Regions from separate parts of the Erwinia sp. TECH1 genome, predicted to be linked through region 1. Evidence: predicted binding sites of a transcription regulator. Region 1 holds the regulator's gene; the other holds the start of a gene.

Region 1 (7,646 bases):
ATCTGATTGCGCCCACTCAGCAGACGCATATTCCCTTTCTGCTGTGGCTTTCTGACGGCTACGCCAGCGCCTTTGGCATCAATAGTACCTGCCTGCGGCAGGCTTCCGGCGCGGCGGTGTCGCAGGACAACGTTTTCCATACGCTGCTGGGAATGATGAATATTGAAACCAAAGAGTACCAGCCCGCGCTGGATATGATCCGTTCGTGCCGTACCGTTGCAGGTAGCGGCAATTTCTCTACTACGCTCAATAGTCACTGAAAATTTTGGCTTTGCCACCGCCGTATCGGCGGTTGGCAGCCGGTTTCCCAGGAGCGATAAATGCAGCTGAAAAAACTTTTTACCCCTTTAAAACTTGGCGCGATTGTGGTGCCTAACCGCATCTTTATGGCGCCGCTGACGCGCCTGCGCAGCATCGAACCGGGCGATATTCCTACGCCGCTGATGGGTGAATATTACCGCCAGCGCGCCAGCGCCGGGCTGGTGATCACCGAAGCCACGCAGATTTCCTTCCAGGCAAAAGGCTACGCCGGCGCGCCCGGCCTGCATACCGCCGAGCAGATCGCCGCGTGGAAAGCGATTAACGCCGGCATCCATCAGGAAGGTGGCCACAGTTCGGTGCAGCTGTGGCATACCGGACGTATTTCCCACAGCAGCCTGCAACCGGAAGGTAAAGCGCCCGTTTCGGCTTCCGCCATCAATGCCGAAACCCGCACCTCTCTGCGCGATGACCAGGGCCGGACAATCCGTGAAGCGACCTCCACGCCGCGCGAGCTGCGTCTGGATGAGATCGACGACGTGATCAACGATTTCCGTCAGGCCACGATCAACGCGCGCGAAGCGGATTTTGACCTGGTGGAGCTGCATTCCGCGCATGGTTACCTGATGCATCAGTTTATTTCGCCCGCGTCTAACCAGCGCACGGATGCCTACGGCGGCAGCGTGGAAAATCGCACGCGCTTTGCGCTGGAAGTGGTGGATGCGGCCATTGACGGCTGGCGCGCCGACCGGATCGGCATTCGTATTTCGCCGCTCGGGCCGTTTAACGGTCTGGATAACGGCGAAGATCAGGAAGCCGCCGCGCTTTACTACATCGGCGAGCTGGCGAAGCGCAATCTGGCCTATCTGCATATTTCAGAACCGGACTGGGCGGGCGGCAAGCCTTACAGCGATGCCTTCCGCGAGGCGATCCGCGCCGCTTATCCCGGCGTGATTGTGGGCGCAGGCGGCTACAGCGCTGAGAAAGCGGAAGCGCTGATTGAACAAGGCCTGATCGACGCCGTAGCCTTTGGCCGCGACTACATCGCCAATCCGGATCTGGTCGAGCGCCTGCGGCAGAACGCGCCGCTGAACGAGCAACGCCCGGAACTCTTTTACGGCGGCGGCGCAGAAGGCTACACGGACTATCCGTTCCTGTAAGCGCCTGCGGGTTTTATCGCCGTCCGACGTCTGACGGCGCGAGAAAGCACGCATTTCCTGGTTTCCGCCAGGCTATAGCTGCTATTCTCTCACGCGGGTAAAACGGCCTGAAGGACGTTTTACCGCCGGGAATGCCTGCTGGTTCCCGTAACGGCAGGAATTCAGGCTATGCTTGTTATCGGATGATAACGTTTGTTCAAAGAGGATGTTATGCGCTTACTTCACACCATGCTGCGCGTTGGCGATCTGCAACGCTCCGTTGATTTCTATACTAAAGTTCTGGGCATGCGCCTGCTGCGCACCAGTGAAAACACCGAATATAAATACACGCTGGCTTTCGTAGGCTATACCGAAGAGAGCGAAGGCGCGGTGATTGAGCTGACCTATAACTGGGGCGTGGATAAATATGACCTGGGCGATGCCTACGGCCATATCGCGCTGGGCGTGGACGACGTGGCGGCTACCTGCGACCGTATCCGCAACGAAGGCGGCAACGTAACTCGTGAAGCCGGCCCGGTTAAAGGCGGCACCACCATTATCGCCTTTGTGGAAGATCCGGACGGCTATAAAATCGAACTGATCGAAAACAAACACGCGGGCCACGGCCTGGGCGCGTAACGCGTCGGGGTGCCTTCCCGGCACCCTTCTTTCCCCTTCCCCTGCTGCAACCCATGCCGAAATTTGCCATAATACGCGCTCAATTTTCGCCTGTGAGATCCTGATGTCCGAATCGAACGAACTTAACGCCCTCAGCAGCCGTTTTCGCGGTTTTTATCCGGTAGTGATCGATGTTGAAACCGCCGGTTTCGACGCCAAAACCAACGCCTTACTGGAAGTGGCCGCCGTCACGCTGAAAATGAACGACGATGGCTGGCTGGAGAAAGACGAAACGCTCCATTTTCACGTTGAGCCGTTCGAAGGGTCTGTTCTGCAACCCGAAGCGCTGGCCTTTAACGGCATCGATCCTGCCAATCCGCTGCGCGGCGCGGTCAGCGAGTACGAAGCGCTGCACGCCATCTTTAAAGCCGTGCGCAAAGGTATCAAAGATCAGGGCTGCAATCGTGCCGTCATGGTGGCTCATAACGCCACTTTCGATCTGAATTTTATGAATGCCGCGGCGGAAAGAGCCGGGCTGAAGCGTAATCCTTTCCACCCGTTTGTCACCTTTGATACCGCCGCGCTGAGCGGTCTGGTGCTGGGGCAAACGGTGCTGGCGAAAGCCTGTACGGCCGCCGGAATGCCTTTCGACAGTTCGCAGGCGCATTCCGCGCTGTATGATACCGTGCAGACGGCCGATCTGTTCTGTGAGCTGGTTAATCGCTGGAAACGTCTGGGCGGCTGGCCGCTGGCGGAAACGGCGAACCTCGACTAAAAAAAACAGGCCTGACGCATTGTCAGGCCTGTCCGATAGTCTCTTCGCTTAGCGCAACGTTTTATTCTGTTGCGTCGGAAGGATATTTCTGCGCCGTCTCTTTGATCAGCTGCTGCAGTTCGCCCGCCTGAAACATCTGAATAATGATGTCACAGCCGCCGACCAGCTCGCCGTCTACCCACAGCTGTGGAAAAGTCGGCCAGTTGGCGTATTTAGGCAGCTCAGCACGAATTTCCGGATTCTGCAGGATATCGACATAGGCGAAACGCTCGCCGCAGGCGGACAGCGCCTGTACGGCCTGCGCGGAAAAGCCGCAGCTTGGCAGTTTTGGGGAACCTTTCATATACAGCAGAATCGGGTTTTCTGCGATCTGGCGCTCAATCTTCTCAATGGTGCTCATAAATGCCTTCCTCAATCGGCTACTTCGTGTCTGTATAGTGTAGCGAGTCTGCGAGCGTGATGAAAATGTCATTTTCAGTCGCCCGCTGACGCTACGGTCGGAAAACAAAATGTTAAAATACCATTTTCGGTCCGGCGGTGCTGCGTTAACTGTAAATATCAGCGGCAAATTTGCGCAGATAAATGTTTGAACAGGCTAAATTTTACAGCTTTTACCGCTTTGCGACGATTGAAACAAAAAAGGCCTTACTTTTTAGTAAAGAGTTCGATTAGAATCGTCCTGACTGACTGCCCAGGCGCAGATCTCCTTATTTAGCCATGCTCTTGCCACTGGCGGGAGCACAAACTGTTAATGGTAAAGATGCGTTTACTCATCACGTTGCTGATGCTGGCCTTTGCCCAGCTGTTTATGTCTGTGGCGCACGCATCGCCACACGCTGCCGTTAAAGCGGACCACCACAAAGCAGACAGCGCCACGCCTGCTCGTGAAGACGATCGCCGCAAGCGCCGCCCGGTGAAAACCTCTACACGTAAAGTAAAAGAAGCCAGCCCAACCAAAAGCCGTTCGCCCCTTGCTAAAAAGTTTAAGCTGCGCAAAAAAACGCAGACCGTCGCCGCTGCGCTGCCGCCCAAGAAACGCTATGGTCGTCATCGCTTGCGCAACGAAGAGACGGAAGCCTTAACCAGCGGCTCGGCCTCGGCCCCGCTTAAGCTCAGCAAAGCGCATCGCGCCCGCTATCAGAAAGCCCGCGAAACGGCGATGAGCAAGCTGATGAACCAGCTGGGCAAGCCCTATCTCTGGGGCGGCACCTCGCCCAAGACCGGTTTCGACTGTAGCGGTCTGGTCTGGTATGCCTATAAAGATCTGGTGAAGTTTAAGATCCCTCGCACCGCTAACGAAATGTACCATCTGCGGGATGCGGCTTCGATCAAGCGCAACGAGCTGGAAAAAGGCGATCTGGTATTTTTCAGCATCAACGGCCGCGCCTCGGCGGATCACGTTGGCGTTTACCTGGGCAACGGCAAGTTTATCCAGTCGCCGCGTACCGGCAAGGATATCCAGGTGAGTATGCTCAGCGAAGATTACTGGGAGCAGCACTACGTCGGCGCTCGCCGCGTCATGACGCCGAAAACTATCCGCTAGCCCACTCAGCAGGCTGGAGGCCCGGATCGCGCAAACGATCCGGGCCGGTTTACTCTTATTTGCGCAAAATTTTCGCCTGTTGCCCTAAAACCCTCGTGTTCTGCGCCTGCTCTTGTTAGAATCCACGGTTTGTTGCGCAACAGGCATTTAGCCGACATGATGTTCTGCTCAAGTCTGTTTCGCCACCCTGAACTCCCTCCTGTTATAACCATTCCGCAACAAATTATGCGCAACTTATATCAGGATTATCATCATTCCAGGCAATCGTTTAACAAACCGCTTTTCAGTGACTTACTGAACAGCGCAGGAGTCTTTTTCCATGGCAACCATAAAAGATGTGGCCAAACGCGCCGGTGTCTCAACCACCACGGTGTCCCACGTCATTAATAAAACCCGCTTTGTCGCTGAAGACACGCGGGAAGCCGTCTGGGCAGCGATCAAAGCGCTGCACTATTCGCCCAGCGCCGTGGCCCGCAGCCTGAAGGTCAATAACACCAAAACCATTGGCCTGCTGGCGACCTCCAGCGAGGCGCCCTATTTCGCCGAAATTATTGAGGCGGTTGAACACAGCTGTTTTGCCAAAGGCTATACGCTGATTTTGGGCAACGCGCATAACGAACTGGAAAAGCAGCAGGCCTATCTGTCGATGATGGCGCAAAAACGCGTCGATGGCCTGCTGGTCATGTGCGCCGAGTACCCGGATGAGCTGATTAAGATGCTGGAAGATCACCGCAACATCCCGATGGTCGTCATGGACTGGGGCGAGTCGCGCGGCGATTTTACCGACACTATTCTCGATAACGCTTTTGAAGGCGGTTATCTGGCAGGCCGCTATCTGATCGATCGCGGCCACCGCGATATCGGCGTGATCCCGGGCCATATGGAGCGCAATACCGGCGGCGGTCGTCATGCCGGCTTCCTCAAGGCGCTGAACGAAGCGGGGATTACGCTGCGCGAAGAGTGGCTGGTTCAGGGCGATTTTGAGCCGGAATCGGGCTATCGCGCCATGCAGCAGCTGCTGGCGCAAAAACAGCGTCCTACCGCGGTATTCTGCGGCGGCGACGTGATGGCGATGGGCGCGATTTGCGCCGCAGACGAGATGGGCCTGCGCGTACCGCAGGATATTTCGGTGATCGGGTATGATAACGTGCGCAACTCGCGCTACTTTACCCCCGCGCTGACCACCGTCCACCAGCCGAAAGAGCGTCTGGGCGCAACGGCCTTCAATATGCTGCTCGATCGTATTACCAGCAAACGCGAAGAGCCGCAGACGATTGAAGTGCATCCGACGCTGATTGAACGTCGCTCCGTAGCGGACGGCCCTTTCCTCGACTACCGTCGCTAAGCGCACGGGCGGCCATCCGCTGCCCGTCTTTTACGCCTCCCGCAGCCATTCGCTGTTCAGCGTTTCCGTTTCGCCTAAATAATCCAGCAGCCAGCGCAGCGCTGGCGACGCCTGCTGTTCCGACCAGCTGACGCAGCAGGGGCTATCCGGAAAAGGCGGATCCAGCCTCAGTTCGCACAGCGAGCCGTTTTGCAGCAGCGGTTGCGCAAGATGCCCCGGCACCATGCCGACACACAGCCCGGCCAGCAGGCAATCAAACGCGCTCTCCCAGTCCGGCGCGACCAGCCGTCGCTGATTATCCAGCGTCCAGGTGGTTCTTTTCGGCAGCGCGCGCGAGGTATCTTCCAGCACCAGCGAAGGCCACTCCCGGATCGCCTCCTCGCTAACCTTCTCCCGGTGTTGCGCAAGCGGATGATCCGCCTTCACCACGCAGCGCCAGTTGAGCATTCCCATATTGCGAAAGGCGAAGCGTCCGCCGACCGGAATGGCCTGCGTCGCGCCTATCGCCACGTCAACCCGGCCGTCGGCCAGCGCATCCCATACGCCGTTGAATACCTCCGGTGAAAGATGCAGTTCCATATCGGGAAAATGTCGGTAAAAATCCACCACCAGCTGGCGCGTACGCGCGGTTTTAACAATGCGATCGACGGCAATATTCAGCTGGCCGCGCCAGCCGTTGGCGACCTGCTGACACTGGCGTCGCGTGGCAAGCATTTTTTTGATAACACTCCGCCCTTCCTGAATAAAGACCTCGCCCGCCGCCGTTAAGACCACGTCCCGGTGACGCCGCTCGAACAGCGGCACCGCCAGCCACTCTTCCAGCTGGCGCACGGTATAGCTGATGGCGGACGGAACGCGATGCAGCTCCGCCGCTGCGGCGGTAAAGCTGCCGGTTCGGGCGACCGCATCAATCACCTCAAGCGAGTGTTCTGACCACATATTCTTCCTGCAAAATTTTTGAACGCAAGACGCAAATATTACCGTTTCACAACCGCTATCGCACTCTTTTACACTGCCGTCCGCTATTCACCTGATAAAAAAGAGCAAAATCTCATGCCGTCGAAAGGATTTTTACTTTACCTCGCGCTGCTCAGCGTTGCGGGTTTTCTTGCCACCGATATGTATCTGCCCGCCTTTACGGCGATGCAGCAGGATTTGCAAACCGAAGCGGGCGTCATCAGCGCCAGCCTCAGCCTGTTCCTGGCCGGGTTTGCCAGCGCGCAGCTGTTCTGGGGGCCGCTTTCCGACCGCATTGGCCGCAAGCCGGTGCTGTTGATGGGGCTGGGGCTGTTTGCCGTCAGCTGCGGCGCAATGTGGTGGGCGGAATCCACCACCATGCTGCTGACGCTGCGCTTTTTACAGGCGGTAGGCATTTGCGCCGCCGCCGTCAGCTGGCAGGCGCTGGTAATCGATCGCTATTCCGGCGCGCAGGCCAACCGCGTGTTTGCCACTATTATGCCGCTGGTGGCGCTGTCGCCGGCGCTGGCCCCGCTGCTGGGTGCCTGGCTGCTGAACCACTTTGCCTGGCGGTCGATTTTCCTGGCGCTGCTGCTGCTGGCCCTGATCCTGCTGGTCGCCACGCTTTTTCTGTCGACGCCTGCGCCAAAAGAGCATAAAGAAGAGGCGAAAGTAGGTTTCTTCACGCTGCTGAAGTCACCGATCTGGAGCGGCAACGTGCTGATTTACGCCGCCTGCTCCGCCAGCTTTTTCGCCTGGCTGACCGGTTCGCCATTTATTCTGGCCGAACTGGGCATGTCGCCGGGCGATATCGGCCTTAGCTACGTGCCGCAGACGCTGGCCTTTCTCGCCGGCGGCTACGGCTGTCGGGCGCTGCTGAAGCAGACCGAAGGCGCTTCGCTGCTGCCCTGGCTGCTGACGCTGTATGCCCTCAGCGTGGGCGCGTTTTTCATCGCCGCACAGGTGGAAACGCCTTCGACCTGGGCGCTGCTGCTGCCGTTTTGCGGTATG
Region 2 (7,646 bases), 1.5 Mb from region 1:
TGAAGCAGTCCGCCGAAAGGCATAAGCCCTTTGTCCGCAGCTTTTCTACCGATGCGATGAAGCGCCTGATCGCCGCAAGCTGGCCGGGCAACGTGCGCCAGTTGGTTAACGTCATCGAGCAGTGCGTGGCGTTAAGCTCCGCGCCGGTAATAGGCGAAGCGCTGGTGGAGCAGGCGCTGGCGGGCGAAAACACGGCGCTGCCAACTTTTGTCGAGGCCAGAAACCAGTTCGAGCTGAACTACCTGCGCAAGCTGCTGCAAATGACCAAAGGCAACGTGACGCACGCGGCGCGCCTGGCCGGACGCAACCGCACGGAATTCTACAAGCTGCTGTCGCGCCATGAGCTGGATGCCTCTGATTTTAAAGAATAGTTTTTTTGTGCCGCATCGCGGTGCAGATATGATAGTTTATCTGCCCGGCAAAAGTGACAGACCGCGCGGCGGATCCTGTCTGCTGCACATATACTGAATACGCTTACCCTCCGGCTGGCGAGGGAACAACAAGGGTCTGCCATGAAAAAGATCGATGCAATTATCAAACCGTTCAAACTGGATGATGTGCGCGAGGCGCTGGCTGAAGTCGGCATCACCGGGATGACCGTGACCGAAGTGAAGGGGTTTGGCCGCCAGAAAGGGCACACCGAACTTTATCGCGGCGCGGAATATATGGTCGATTTTCTGCCGAAAGTTAAAATCGAGATCGTTATCGCCGACGATATTGTGGATACCTGCGTGGAAACGATTATGCGCACCGCCCAGACCGGGAAAATCGGCGATGGCAAAATTTTTGTCTTCGACGTGGCGCGCGTGGTGCGTATCCGTACCGGCGAAGAAGATGAAGAAGCGATCTGAGTCGCCTGTCTTCAGGTAAAAAAGGCCGGACTATCCGGCCTTTTGCGTATTAAAGCACTTTATGCGGGCCGAATACCTCATAGTGCACGCGCTCAACCGCTACTCCCATGCTCACCAGCTGTTCAGCGATATGCTGCATAAAGCCGACCGGGCCACAAAGATAGAAGTGCATGGCCGGATCGCTGAGCTGCTCTGCGATCGGCAGCAGATCCATCAGGCCCGGCGTCTGATAGCGATCGCTATCGTCGGGCTGCGGATCCCGATACCAGATATGCTGTGAAAACTCCGCCAGCTGCTGGCCCGTCGCTACAACCTCATCAGCAAAAGCGTGGGTTTTGCCGTTATCCGCCGCGTGCAGCCAGCGTACCGGCGCAGGGTGGTGCTGTTCCGCCAGCACGTGCAGCATCGCCAGCATCGGCGTCTGACCGACGCCCGCTGAAATCAGCGTGACCGGCGTTTGCGGCGTGATATTCAGGAAGAAATCTCCGGCAGGCGCTGCCAGGCGCACCTCGTCGCCCACTTTGGCGTGATCGTGCAGCCAGCCGGAAACCGTTCCGCCCGCCTCATGCCGCACCGCAATCCGGTAATCTTTGCCGTTTGGCGAACGCGTCAGGGAATACTGGCGGATCTCCTGATTAGCAAAGCTTTTTTCCCGCAGCCAGACGCCCAGATACTGCCCGGCCTGATAATCGGCTACCGGCTGACCATCAACCGGGCTGAAGACAATACTTTTTATTACTTCGCTTTGTGGCGTAATCTCGCTGATGCGGAACGCGCGCGGCGTCCGCCAGCCGCCCACTTTTTGTTCCGACGCCTCATACAGCTCTTCTTCACGCTTAATAAACACGTTGGCCAGCACGCCATAGGCTTTTCCCCACGCATCCAGCACTTCCTGGCCGGGGCTGAGCATCTCATCCAGCGTGGCCAGCAGGTGTTCGCCCACTACCTGGTAATGTTCAGGCTGCACGGCAAAGCTGGTGTGCTTCTGCGCGATTTTCTCAACCGCCGGCAGAATAGCGGGCAGGTTTTCAATATTGCCCGCATAGGCGCAGATAGCGTTGAACAGCGCTTCACGCTGATTGCCGTTGCGCTGGTTGCTCATATTGAAGATGTCTTTCAGCTCCGGATGATGGCTGAACAGCCGATCGTAAAAGTGGGCGGTAAGGGCGGGGCCGGTAGCCAGCAAAGCCGGGATGGTCGCTTTGATGGTGCTGATAGTGCGGGCGTCTAACATGGCGAACTCCTGAGGATTTTTATAAGTTGCATTTTAAATGCATCTTATAGCGAAACGCGTCACGCTGTAAATAACCTTTAACCAGACAAGGGCATTTATTACCATAAAAAAAGGACGATGTTGAAAAACCTGCACGTAGATGATGATGAAACAGACGAGCCGCCACGCCAGGGAAAAAGAGAACTAACCCTTGCCAGCGCTGGAGCCAATCGTTTGCGTAAAAACCCTGCTTTCCGGCTATCCCTGAGCAGGCAAAACGGTTTACACTGTTGGCCTTCGCCCAAAAGGGCCGTTCAATGCCGAATAGATTGTTAGCTGAGTCAGGAGAAGCGGATGTTAAAGCGTGATATGAATATTGCCGATTATGATGCCGAGTTGTGGCAGGCAATGGAGCAGGAGAAAGTGCGTCAGGAAGAGCATATTGAACTGATTGCTTCGGAAAACTACACCAGTCCGCGCGTCATGCAGGCGCAGGGATCTCAGCTGACCAACAAATATGCGGAAGGCTATCCGGGCAAGCGCTACTACGGCGGCTGTGAGTATGTTGATATCGTAGAGCAGCTGGCGATCGATCGCGCTAAAGAGCTGTTCGGCGCCGATTTCGCCAACGTGCAGCCGCACTCCGGTTCTCAGGCTAACTTTGCCGTTTATACCGCGCTGCTGCAGCCGGGCGACACCATTCTGGGCATGAACCTGGCGCACGGCGGCCATCTGACCCACGGCTCCCCGGTTAACCTTTCCGGCAAGCTGTATAACGTGGTGCCTTACGGCATCGACGAGACCGGCAAAATCGATTATGACGATCTGGCCGCGCAGGCGCAGAAGCATAAGCCGAAAATGATCATCGGCGGTTTCTCTGCCTACTCCGGCATCTGCGACTGGGCGAAAATGCGTGAAATCGCTGACAGCATCGGCGCTTACCTGTTTGTCGACATGGCGCACGTCGCCGGTCTGATTGCCGCAGGCGTTTACCCGAACCCGGTTCCGCACGCGCATATCGTAACCACCACCACCCATAAAACCCTGGCGGGCCCGCGCGGCGGCCTGATCCTGGCGAAGGGCGGCGATGAAGATTTCTATAAGAAGCTGAACTCCGCCGTCTTCCCTGGTGGCCAGGGCGGCCCGCTGATGCACGTGATTGCCGGTAAAGCGGTAGCGCTGAAAGAAGCGATGGAGCCGGAGTTCAAGTTCTATCAGCAGCAGGTTGCCAAAAACGCTAAAGCGATGGTGGAAGTCCTGCTGGAGCGCGGTTACGACATCGTTTCCGGCGGCACCTATAACCACCTGTTCCTGATCGATCTGGTGAGCAAAGGCCTGACCGGTAAAGAAGCTGATGCGGCGCTGGGCCGTGCCAACATCACCGTTAACAAAAACAGCGTGCCGAACGATCCGAAAAGCCCGTTTGTGACTTCCGGCATCCGTATTGGCTCGCCAGCGGTGACTCGTCGCGGCTTTAAGGAAGCGGAAGTGCGCCAGCTGGCCGGCTGGATCAGCGACATCCTTGACAATATCAACGATGAAGCGACCATCGAACGCGTGAAAAAGCAGGTGCTGGAACTGTGCGCCCGCTTCCCGGTGTACGCGTAAAAGCCATAAGCCTGCGGGATGCTGTATCCCGCTTCAGAACGCCGGAGAATTTTCCGGCGCGACAACGAAACGGGACGCTACGTCCCGTTTTTTTCGTCTGTACATTGCCGGAGGAAAAATGGCAATCCGTTCTGCGTGGTGGCTGGGGCTGGGCTACTTCACCTACTTCTTTACCTACGGCGTCTGGCTGCCGTTCTGGGCCGTCTGGCTGAAAGGCATCGGACTTGATGCGGAAAAAATCGGCCTTTTATTAGGCGTCGGCATGGTTTCCCGCTTTACCGGCAGCCTGCTTATCGCTTCCCGCGTGACGACGCCTTCGCGCCTGATTAGCGTGCTGCGTCTGCTGGCGGGGCTGTCGCTGCTGTTTGCCCTGGGCTTTTGGTTTAGCGCGTTCTGGGTCTGGCTACTGCTGGTCATGATTGGCTTCAACCTGTTTTTCTCACCGCTGGTGCCGCTGAGCGACGCGCTGGCCGCCACCTGGCAACGGCAGATTGCAATGGCTTACGGCCCGGTCAGGCTGTGGGGATCGCTGGCGTTTGTTATCAGCTCGGCGCTGACCGGCGTGCTGGTTAACGCTTTCTCTTACCAGGCGATCCTGTGGCTGCTCTGTGCAGGAACGGCGGCGATGCTCGGCGGGATGCTGCTTCGCCCGGCGACCCCGCCGCAGGGGAGCGACAAGGTTGTCGCACGTGCGGGCTGGCAGGACTGGCAGCGGCTGCTGAAATCATCCTGGCGCTTTCTGCTCTGCGTCACCCTGATGCAGGGCGCGCACGCGGCCTATTATGGCTTTAGCGCTATCTGGTGGCAGGATGCAGGCTATTCGGCGAGCGTGGTGGGCTACCTCTGGTCGCTGGGCGTGGTGGCAGAAATTATCGTGTTTGCCTCCAGCAACCGGCTTTTTGGGCGCTGGACCGCACGGGACCTGCTGCTGCTCTCCGGCGTATGTGCGCTGATCCGCTGGAGCCTGATGGCCTCAACCACGGCGCTGCCGCTGCTGATCGTGGCGCAGATCCTGCACTGCGGCAGCTTTACCATTTGTCACCTGGCGGCGATGCGCTTTATCGCCGCCAGGGAAGGCGCCGAGGTTATTCGTCTGCAGTCCGTATATTCGGCGCTGGCGATGGGCGGCGGCATTGCGGTAATGACGATAGTCTGCGGGGCGCTGTTCCAGCATCTGCACGGCGATATATTTTGGGTGATGGCGCTGCTGGTGGTGCCGGCGCTGTTCCTGCGGCCGGAAAAGAGCGCTCGCATTGCGGCGAAAACCTAATCGCACTGCGGCTTTGCTAAAATACTCCCCCTTTGCGCGTAGCGCATTGGGGGAAGTACCTCAGAACTTATGCTTGACGATAATGTAGCCGTTAAACCTTACGGCACAATCCTTATCATTCACAAAAGACGACACAGTTAACCGCACGGGCGGCGGCCTCTCAACAGGCAAAAAGTAAAAATCAGGCAACAAGGTATTCAGAGCCATTGGGCATTGATTTTATGCAAAACAGGCGCTTTGCCCGCAAGTCTAACCTGCTTTTCGCAGGCGTGGGTCAGGACTCCAGCAGCAGCCTGATACGATCCTGCTGATGCGGCTGTAGCGGCAGTTCCGCATGGATTAACGGCGGAGAGTAGAGCGGCAGCGGCGTGGCATAGGGCGTAATCACCAGCGCAATACCCTTTGGGGCGCTGCTGCGCTGATATTCCGCCACGTCCAGATATTTGATGTTCAGCGGCAGCAGCGTTAATTCCCGGAGCTGCTGTTCGAGCTCTTTTTCCAGCGCGGCATCTTTTCCGGTTAGCAGCAGTACCTGCTTTTCCTGCAGCACATTTTCCTGCATCAGCCACGCGCCGAAAATAATAGCAATAAGCCCCATCTCTTCTTCAGAAAAGCGCAGCGAGTAGCGCTGTTCAAAGCCGACTATTGCCGCCTGGGTGGTACGCAACAGCCGTGGATAAAGCTGCAGAACCTCTTCCGCCAGGCTGTTATCAATGCCGATACCAAACAGGGATCGCTCCAGCGCCTGCGCCATGTGCGTATAGAGCTGTTCGCACAGGCCCTGCACGTTGCCGATACGGTGACCGGAAAGCATCTGAAATTGCTCAATCAGCCGATAAATATCGGCAAGCAGCTGCTGCTCATAGTCATGACGGATCCCGGCGAGGGTGGGCGTATGAAGCTGGCTGAACAGCAGGGCAAGCAAGCAGGCAATATTCGCCTCCGGCGCGGCCTTACAGCGTTTTTGCCAGTGCTGCACAATCTCCTGCGCTACCTGATATTCCCGACGCTTTGCCAGCCAGGCCTGCTGGGCCTCATTAAATGACAGGGGCGCCTGGCGACCCAGCGAATGCTGCATAAACAGCGCCAGAAACTGACAGTCGCGCGGCGTAAACTCTCGTGACAAACCCTGCGCGCAGTGGTGAACCAGCGCATTCAGGTTATGGTCATCATAAAGGGCTTTTTCTATCCGCAGCGTTTGCAGCTGCTGCTTCAGCGCCGGAGAAAAATGCTGCCGAACAAAATCAGGGCTTAGCCGCAGCGCGCGTTTAAGCCAGTGCAGCAGGCAAAGCCGCCGATCCAGTTCCGCACCGTCAATCCGATAGCCGTCAGTAGCGTGCTGTAGCAGCGACAGCCGGTGATAGCGCTGGATTTCTGCCGTGACCTCCGCTATATCTTGCCGGGCTACGGAAGGATCCACGCCGTTGAGCTGGCACAATAGCTCCAGCGTGACGCTGCCTGGCAGATAAAGCAGTAATAGCAGATGGCAGCGTCGCTGCGGACTGGAGAAAGCAGCTGGCCCGATTAGAGGTTGAGTCATGATCTGCTGTCCCGATAAAAGTCACCCCGCTAAGAATAGCGTGACCCGGTCGGACTAAACCGACAGCCAGCAGATTTTTTTGTAGCTTTTAAGGCAGGTCACAGATTTTTTCACCGGTTGGATAAGGAGCAGGTATTGTTACGTTATAACATTTTTATCAGGCTGCTGTGCATAGCGCTGCTGATGGTAATGCCGCAAGCATGGAGCCATCCCCATAGCTTTATCGCTATGCAGGCCACGCTGGTGCAGCAGGACGATCGGCTGACCGGCCTGAAAATGCACTGGGTGATGGATGAAATCACCTCTGCCGATTTATTGTACGACGCGGGCAAAGCCAAACCGGATTCGGTGGTCTGGAAAAAACTGGCGGCGGAAGTGATGGCCAACGTGATGGCGCAGCATTATTTCGCCGAGTTTTGGCATAAAGGCAAGCCGGTGAAATTTGGCAACTTACCGCCGGAATACCGGCTGCTGAGAGAGGGAAACAAAGCCGTGCTGGAGTTTATTCTGCCGCTGGGCGAACCGCAGCCGCTGGCCGGACAGCGCTATACCTTTTCCGTTTTCGATCCGACTTACTTTGTTGATATGACTTTTGCGTCTGAAAAATCGCTGCATCTTCCACAAGAGCTGGCGCAGCGCTGCCGATTTACGCTTAAAACGCCCAATCCCAACGCTTCGCTCCAGGCCTATGCGCTGTCGCTGGATAAAGCCGATGCGCCGCCTGCCGATATGGATCTTGGCCGTCAGTTTGCCCAAACGGTGACCTTATTATGTCAGTGATGTCCGTAGCGCAGCGATCCCGCAGCCGCTGGCTTCAGGCGTGGCCGCTTTACCTGCTGCTGCTGATATTTATCGCAGCGGGCGCGGCGGCCTGGCTGTACTGGCCGCAATTATTGCTGCAAAGCGTGGTCTGGCAGCGCAATTTGCATGTGGAGATGACGGCGCTGCTGCAGCAGGTGGCGAGCCGGCCGCATCAGGTCGGCCTGACGCTGATGGGGTTCAGCCTGATTTATGGCATCCTGCACGCGCTTGGGCCGGGCCACGGCAAAGTAGTGATTGCAACGTTTCTGGCTACGCATCCCACGAAGATGAACACCAGCATCCGGCTGACCCTGGCCGCAGCCCTCCTACAGGGCGGCGTGGCGATTGCGCTGGTGACGATAA

What was found. The regulator PurR, encoded in region 1, represses purine synthesis genes. The targets are predictions, from matches to a motif close to CANGCAAACGTTTGCNTG.
Region 2: glyA (serine hydroxymethyltransferase) is a predicted target of PurR. The motif match lies at 2,288-2,305, and genes of this name have one in related genera.

The regions. Positions count from the first base shown of each region.
Region 1 is NZ_JBSRZK010000001.1:2,105,812-2,113,457, reverse strand. Features, by position in the region: gene eptA (phosphoethanolamine transferase EptA) at 1-260, shown strand, start outside; gene nemA (alkene reductase) at 321-1,418, shown strand; gene gloA (lactoylglutathione lyase) at 1,629-2,036, shown strand; gene rnt (ribonuclease T) at 2,140-2,790, shown strand; gene ACVWZ0_RS09945 (Grx4 family monothiol glutaredoxin) at 2,852-3,190, opposite strand; gene ACVWZ0_RS09940 (C40 family peptidase) at 3,551-4,333, shown strand; gene purR (HTH-type transcriptional repressor PurR) at 4,653-5,678, shown strand; gene punR (DNA-binding transcriptional activator PunR) at 5,709-6,617, opposite strand; gene punC (purine nucleoside transporter PunC) at 6,732-7,646, shown strand, end outside.
Region 2 is NZ_JBSRZK010000001.1:3,558,929-3,566,574, reverse strand. Features, by position in the region: gene glrR (two-component system response regulator GlrR) at 1-371, shown strand, start outside; gene glnB (nitrogen regulatory protein P-II) at 513-851, shown strand; gene hmpA (NO-inducible flavohemoprotein) at 901-2,085, opposite strand; gene glyA (serine hydroxymethyltransferase) at 2,419-3,672, shown strand; gene ACVWZ0_RS16700 (3-phenylpropionate MFS transporter) at 3,791-4,942, shown strand; gene csiE (stationary phase inducible protein CsiE) at 5,217-6,482, opposite strand; gene ACVWZ0_RS16690 (DUF1007 family protein) at 6,666-7,262, shown strand; gene ACVWZ0_RS16685 (nickel/cobalt transporter) at 7,253-7,646, shown strand, end outside.